DNA from 2 places in the Effusibacillus lacus genome. Region 2 is predicted to be linked to the other one. Evidence: a T-box and tRNA genes for the amino acid it is inferred to sense, from the RefSeq annotation. Region 2 holds a T-box; the other holds one or more tRNA genes.

Region 1 (3,395 bases), on a different contig from region 2:
GCCCTTAGCTCAGCCGGATAGAGCGTTTGACTACGAATCAAAAGGTCGGGAGTTCGAATCTCTCAGGGCACGCCATTTATAACTACTTTGGATCTGCTGGTGCCTGCGGATTCGAACGTGGGAGTTCGTCGGAGCGATACATCGATAGCATTTGCTTCGCAGCCGGGTGATCTTCCCGTATCTCTCAGGGCACGCCATATGCAGTTTTTTCGGGGTTCCCGCAATTGTACTCGGTGTAAGCTGCAACGCATTGCTTCACTTTGCCCCTGGGGATAGGTTGTCACTAAGCGACGAGTCGCTAAGTGCAACTTTATGGGGGTGTTTCGGGGATATAGCTCAGTTGGTAGAGCACCTGCCTTGCAAGCAGGGGGTCAGCGGTTCGAATCCGCTTATCTCCACCAGACAGGTATTCCTCGATAGCTCAGCGGTAGAGCATCCGGCTGTTAACCGGAGGGTCGTAGGTTCGAACCCTACTCGAGGAGCCATCCATGCTTCCATAGCTCAGTCGGCAGAGCGCATCCATGGTAAGGATGAGGTCACCAGTTCGATTCTGGTTGGAAGCTCCAGGAAGGAAAGGGCCCATCAAAGTGACGTGAAAGCGATGCGGCTTACACCGACTTTGATGGGGACCCGAAAATACGTTAATAAAACCTTCGGCGCGTTGGAGAAGTGGCTTAACTCACCGCCCTTTCAAGGCGGCATTCACGGGTTCGAATCCCGTACGCGTCACCATCTTTGAATCCGCTACGGGATTCGAGTAACCAGGGTTCGTCGGAGCGTTGCTTCGGAAGCTCTGCTGCGCAGCCGGGTGGTTTTCCCGTATCCCGTACGCGTCACCATCTTTGGAAGCTTAGCTCAGCTGGGAGAGCATCTGCCTTACAAGCAGAGGGTCGGCGGTTCGATCCCGTCAGCTTCCACCAAAGAGGATGAAGGAGGGCCGGCTAAGAGCGGTGACATTCGTGTCACAAGGTCGGCCCGACGACATCCTGTCGTCGCGGGGTGGAGCAGTTGGTAGCTCGTCGGGCTCATAACCCGAAGGCCGCAGGTTCGAGTCCTGTCCCCGCAACCAACCATGGAGCTGTGGTGTAGTGGCCTAACATGCCCGCCTGTCACGCGGGAGACCGCGGGTTCGAATCCCGTCAGCTCCGCCACTATGGATCTCGTCAGGGATTCGAGGAACCAATCACCAAAGAAATTCATCAGTTTTGATGGGTTTTTTTATATTTGCGGGTGTAGTTCAATGGTAGAACTCCGGCTTCCCAAGCCGGCAGCGTGGGTTCGATTCCCATCACCCGCTCCAACAGCGCGGAGGGATACCGAAGTGGTCATAACGGGGCGGTCTTGAAAACCGTTAGGGTGCAAGCCCACGGGGGTTCGAATCCCTCTCCCTCCGCCAAAAAAACAATACTTCTATGTGCAAGGGAGAGGGTGAGAACCCCGGGGTTCGTCGGAGCTAATCTTCGATAGAATTTACTACGCAGCCGGGTGGTTTTCCCGTATCCCTCTCCCTCCGCCAAAAAAAACAATATAAAAAACAATACTTCTATGTACTGGGAGAGGGTGAGAACCCCGGGGTTCGTCGGAGCTAATCTTCGATAGAATCTACTGCGCAGCCGGGTGGTGTTCCCGTATCCCTCTCCCTCCGCCAAATAATGCGCTCTGCGATTTGCAGGGCATTTTTTGTGTATGGAGATGGATGGGAACAGGAGTCGTCAAAGTATATTGACAAAGACGGCCATGGTTGATAAGATGGTTGAAACCATTGGAAGTCAAGAATGAGAGCAGAGTAGAGGAAGAGAGAAGAGCGAGTGCAGCAGAGCCGAGGAATGCGGGATCTTGTTATTCAGGACCAGCTTCTTTTGAGGCTGGTCTTTGCTGTTTTTCCAGAGAGTTGAGTGGAGCGAGAGGAGAGGAGACAGATGATAGGAGTTATTGACAATTATGATTCATTCACCTACAACCTTGTCCAGTATCTGAGAGAGTTTGGTTGCGATGTGAAGATCTTTCGCAACGACAAGGTAACGGTATCTGAACTGGCGGGGTTGCCTTTGACCCATCTTCTTGTATCGCCGGGGCCATGTACACCGGATGATGCAGGGATTTCGATGGAGGCTATCCGGTTTTTTGCAGGAAAGATTCCGATTCTGGGCGTATGTCTGGGGCATCAGTCGATCGGGCAGGTTTTTGGAGGCAAGATTGTGAAAGCGAGAAAGATGATGCACGGCAAGACCTCACTGATTTCACATACGGGTTCAGGGGTGTTTGAAACCCTCCCGAACCCGTTTCGCGCTACACGCTATCATTCCCTGGTGATTGAACCGGAAAGTGTGCCCGATTGCCTTGAGGTCCTGGCGCAGTCTGAAGACGGAGAGGTCATGGCGGTTCGCCATAAGGAATTTGCCATAACAGGTGTGCAGTTTCACCCGGAAAGCATCCTGACCGAAGGCGGCAAGACCATAATTCGCAACTTCCTGAACCAACGTGAGAGGATTTTTGTATGAAGACGATAAACCGCCTGCTGAAAGTGCAAACTCAAGAAAAATACTATCCCCGAACGATAGAAGCGTTTCAGGTATTCCGTAAGCTTCATGCCAAATATGGGGCAACATGCGCATTCCTGCTGGATTCGGTGACGGACTTGAAAAGCCGCTATTGTTCCTCGGTTATTGGACTGTTTCCGTTGGTGGCATGCCGTTTGAAGGGGCACTACCTTCAGCTGGAGGGTCACGAATCCATTGTGCCTGTCCTGGCGGACAATCTTCGTGCCAAAGGATACCTGCTGCCTGCTTTTGAAGGACCTTTGCCGCCGCTTCTGGATGCAATTCAAAAGAGTTTTGAACTGCAGCAACCGGATCTGAAGCCATATTCTTTTGGTTTTATCGGGTATTTTGCCTATGATGCGATTCGTTATTTTGAAGACATTCCCAACACCACTGTGGATGACCGTGGATTGGACGATGTATTGCTCCAAATCCACCAGGTAATTTTCCATTTCGAACCCGACCGGATCCGTATTGTCATTAATGAGATACCGGGGGTGGAAACACCCGATTTTTCGGAACTGGAAGCGCTTCTTGCAAGTGACGAACCTCCTGCGTTTAAAGGGTTTGACCCGGCAGGTTTGGTTATCCAGGAAGATGTCAAGAAAGAACAATATCTTGAACGGGTGAACAGGGCCAAGGAATACATCCGGGAAGGCGATATTTTTCAGGTGGTGCTTTCCAAGCGTGACAGGGTGATTGGAGAGATTGATCCCTTGTTGGTTTACCAACGGTTAAAAGAAGTGAATCCGTCCCCATACATGTTCTATGTTGATTACGGAGAGTACAGGATCTTCGGTGCCAGTCCGGAAATGCAGATTCGTATGGAAAACGGGATTGCCCAAATGAGGCCGA
Region 2 (3,395 bases):
GTGCATATCTTTGTGGGTTGAAAAAACCAGCCTGCGGGCTGGTTTTATTATATCAAAAAACACTGGCGGAGTGAGAGGGATACAGGAAAACCACCCGGCTGCGTAGTTGATACTGCGATGCACAGCTCCGGCGAACCCTCTCATCCACTCAAGGGATCTCATCCCTCAACAAGGATGTTAAATCTGGCGGAGTGAGAGGGATTCGAACCCTCGATACGGGTTTACCCCGTATACTCGCTTAGCAGGCGAGCGCCTTCGACCTACTCGGCCATCACTCCAAAACGACACTTTCCCATTGTACCGTGTAAAGTGCTGAAAATCAAGGTTTCGTGTTTGTCAACTTTTTCATCTTTTGCCTGCGCACGACTGCATACCAGGTCACCAACAACAGGAACCCCCACCCCAGTACATAGAACAGCTTCGATAGAAGCTGGGAAATATCATACGGAGAAAGGCTGATCATGAAACCGACAAAAAACATTGCGCAGGTGATGAACATGGATCGTCCAAAAGCAACCCTGTGCAGTGAGAAATATTGAATGATCAGACATACGACAAAAGTAAGCAGGCCCATAAAAAATAGCATCTTCTTCGCCCTTTCCTTAATGCTTAGAATTATTATAAACGAATTCTGTCCATTATTCGACTGATGTCATCAGAATGGGCTTCAAACGGGGCTGTTTGCCAGCCCCGTTTGATTTGTTACCCAAGAGTAATTTCCTTTACGCCGCCCATATAGGGAACAAGCGCTTCCGGAATCAGGACGCTGCCGTCTGCTTGCTGGTAATTCTCGAGGATGGCCGCTATTGTTCTCCCTATCGCCAGACCGGAACCGTTAATGGTATGAACAAATTCAGGTTTGGCATGCGCTTCCCTGCGGAATCGGATGTTTGCCCGACGGGCCTGGAAGTCCTCAAAGTTTGAACAGCTCGAAATTTCCCGGTACTGATTGGCAGCAGGAAGCCATACTTCCAGGTCATATTTCTTTGCAGCCGTAAACCCGAGATCAGCTGTACACATATCGAGCGCACGGTAAGGCAGGCCCAAGCGCTGCAGAACTGTCTCTGCATCCTTGACCAACTTGCTCCATTCCTCATAGGAATCTTCCGGTTTCGTGAATTTCACCAATTCCACTTTATTGAACTGGTGCATCCGAATCAAACCGCGGGTATCCCGCCCTGCCGAACCGGCTTCCGAACGGAAGCAAGGAGAAAACGCCACATAATAACGAGGAAGATCCTCCGACTGTAAAATCTCATCCCGGTGGATGTTGGTCACCGGCACTTCCGCCGTTGGAACCAGGAAATAATCGGTGTCCACCAGCTTGAAAGCATCCTCTTCAAATTTGGGAAGCTGCCCGGTGCCAATCATGCTGCTGCGGTTGATAATAAAGGGCGGCAGAATTTCGGTGTACCCGTGTTCACCCACGTGGATATCAAGCATAAAGTTCATCAATGCACGTTCCAGGCGCGCACCCAACCCCTTGTAAAACACAAACCGGGCACCGGTTACCTTGCTGGCGGACTCAAAATCGAGAATCCCGAGTTCGGTGGCAATCTCCCAGTGAGGCTTTGGCTCAAAATCAAACTGCCTGAGTTCCCCCCACTTTTTCACTTCCACGTTGTCATCTTCCGTGGCTCCGACCGGAACACTCTCATGGGGAATATTAGGGATGGTTAACAGCAGGTAGGATACTTTTTCGTCCACAATGCGAAGTTCATCATCCAACTCCTTGATACGGTCACCTACCTCACGCATCTCCACAATCAGCTGTTCCACATTCTGCCCTGCTTTTTTCAGCTTTGCAACCTCTTGCGACACACTGTTTCGCCTGGCTTTCAAAGATTCTGTCTCTGCCAGAAGTTCCCGCCAACGAGCATCCAACTGGAGGAAATCATCCACCACCGCCGGAGACTCTCCCCGATTGTTCAATGCTTCTCTTACCCTATCCGGTTCATTTCGCAAAATTCGAGCATCCAACATGATCTTTCACTCCCTTAAAACATGGTGTTTTGCAAATAAAAAGCCCCCGCCGCCAGACAATGTCTGGGACGAGAGCCTTATCTCCCGTGGTGCCACCCAACTTCGACCGCTGGTGAACAAGCATGTCAATTGCCACACGCAACGGTCCTCTTTCATCTGTAACGGGATGACCCGGAGCCGCTTAATCCGAACCCATGATCTCGTTTGACGGCCCGCTTGGAGAGGGATTCGCAGAAACTCCAGACCGGTTCGCAGCGGCCACCGGCTCTCTGAACTGAAGGATTCTGGTACTTGTTCTCCTCATCGCATTTCATCATAGAACAAACACCCAAACGGTTTTGCCAGTATACCACATTTTGAATTACGAATTCAATTTTACACTCTCTCGAACCATATCAACAAAATATTGGTGCAAACGGACATCATCCGTCAATTCCGGATGAAACGACGTACCGAGCAGATTGTCCTGTCTGGCGGCCACAATCCGATTCTGATAAGTTGACAGAATCTCGACACCCGGACCCACTTCCATGATGTGGGGGGCCCGAATGAATACTGCGCGATAAGGTTCTCCTTCCAGACCTTTTATTGTGAGATCCGTTTCAAAGCTTTCGCGCTGGCGGCCAAAGGAATTGCGATCCACTAGGGCATCCATGACCCCCAGATGGGCCCAGTCCTGACCGTGAATCCGGTTCGCCAACAGGATCAGGCCGGCACAAGTGCCAAACATGGGAGTTCCGGATTTGGCCATCTCCCGAATCGGTTCCATCAACTCATACTGGTTCATCAGTTTTCCAATGGTCGTGCTTTCGCCGCCGGGAAGAACCAAACCGTCTAGATCTGCCAGATCCTCCTTGCGCTTTACCGCCACAACTTCTTCGGCACCCGCTTGCCGCAAGCTTTTAATATGTTCCGTAACCGCGCCCTGGAGCGCCAATACGCCAATTTTCATTTACAGGTCGGCCTCCTACCAGCCGCGTTCCGCCATGCGCTCGTTTGCCCCAAGGGTCGACAATTCAATCCCCTTCATGGCACCCCCGAGATTCTTGGAAAGTTCGCCAATGAGTTTGTAATCCTGATAGTGAGTGGTCGCTTGTACGATTGCTTTGGCAAACTTGGCCGGATTTTCCGATTTGAAGATCCCGGATCCCACAAATACGCCATCAGAGCCGAGATGCATCATCAATGCCGCATCTGCAGGAGTAGCCACGCCGCCGGCTGCAAAGTTTACAACAGGAAGCTTGCCGAGCTTCTTCACTTCCAGAAGCAATTCATAAGGCGCTCCCAGATTCTTCGCTTCAAAAACCAGTTCGTCCTCCGACATGTTCTGAACCTTGCGGATCTGTGCCTGCATGGTGCGCTGATGTTTCACCGCTTCCACAATGTTGCCGGTGCCAGGCTCCCCTTTGGTC

What was found. The T-box of region 2 lies ahead of serS (serine--tRNA ligase). A T-box ahead of a tRNA ligase gene usually reads a tRNA of that ligase, here a tRNA-Ser.
Region 1: it has a tRNA-Ser gene. The T-box ahead of serS (serine--tRNA ligase) is inferred to sense a tRNA for this amino acid. The anticodon was not compared.

What each region holds. Positions count from the first base shown of each region.
Region 1 covers NZ_BDUF01000075.1:12,751-16,145, reverse strand. The annotation lists tRNA gene EFBL_RS13780 (tRNA-Arg) at 1-75, shown strand, start outside; tRNA gene EFBL_RS13775 (tRNA-Ala) at 326-401, shown strand; tRNA gene EFBL_RS13770 (tRNA-Asn) at 411-485, shown strand; tRNA gene EFBL_RS13765 (tRNA-Thr) at 491-566, shown strand; tRNA gene EFBL_RS13760 (tRNA-Glu) at 656-732, shown strand; tRNA gene EFBL_RS13755 (tRNA-Val) at 845-920, shown strand; tRNA gene EFBL_RS13750 (tRNA-Met) at 994-1,069, shown strand; tRNA gene EFBL_RS13745 (tRNA-Asp) at 1,075-1,151, shown strand; tRNA gene EFBL_RS13740 (tRNA-Gly) at 1,227-1,300, shown strand; tRNA gene EFBL_RS13735 (tRNA-Ser) at 1,308-1,396, shown strand; gene EFBL_RS13730 (anthranilate synthase component II) at 1,920-2,501, shown strand; gene EFBL_RS13725 (anthranilate synthase component I family protein) at 2,498-3,395, shown strand, end outside.
Region 2 covers NZ_BDUF01000007.1:78,424-81,818, forward strand. The annotation lists tRNA gene EFBL_RS01680 (tRNA-Arg) at 1-4, opposite strand, end outside; tRNA gene EFBL_RS01685 (tRNA-Ser) at 185-278, opposite strand; gene EFBL_RS01690 (hypothetical protein) at 320-586, opposite strand; gene serS (serine--tRNA ligase) at 703-1,983, opposite strand; T-box leader at 2,045-2,296, opposite strand; gene pdxT (pyridoxal 5'-phosphate synthase glutaminase subunit PdxT) at 2,345-2,935, opposite strand; gene pdxS (pyridoxal 5'-phosphate synthase lyase subunit PdxS) at 2,951-3,395, opposite strand, start outside.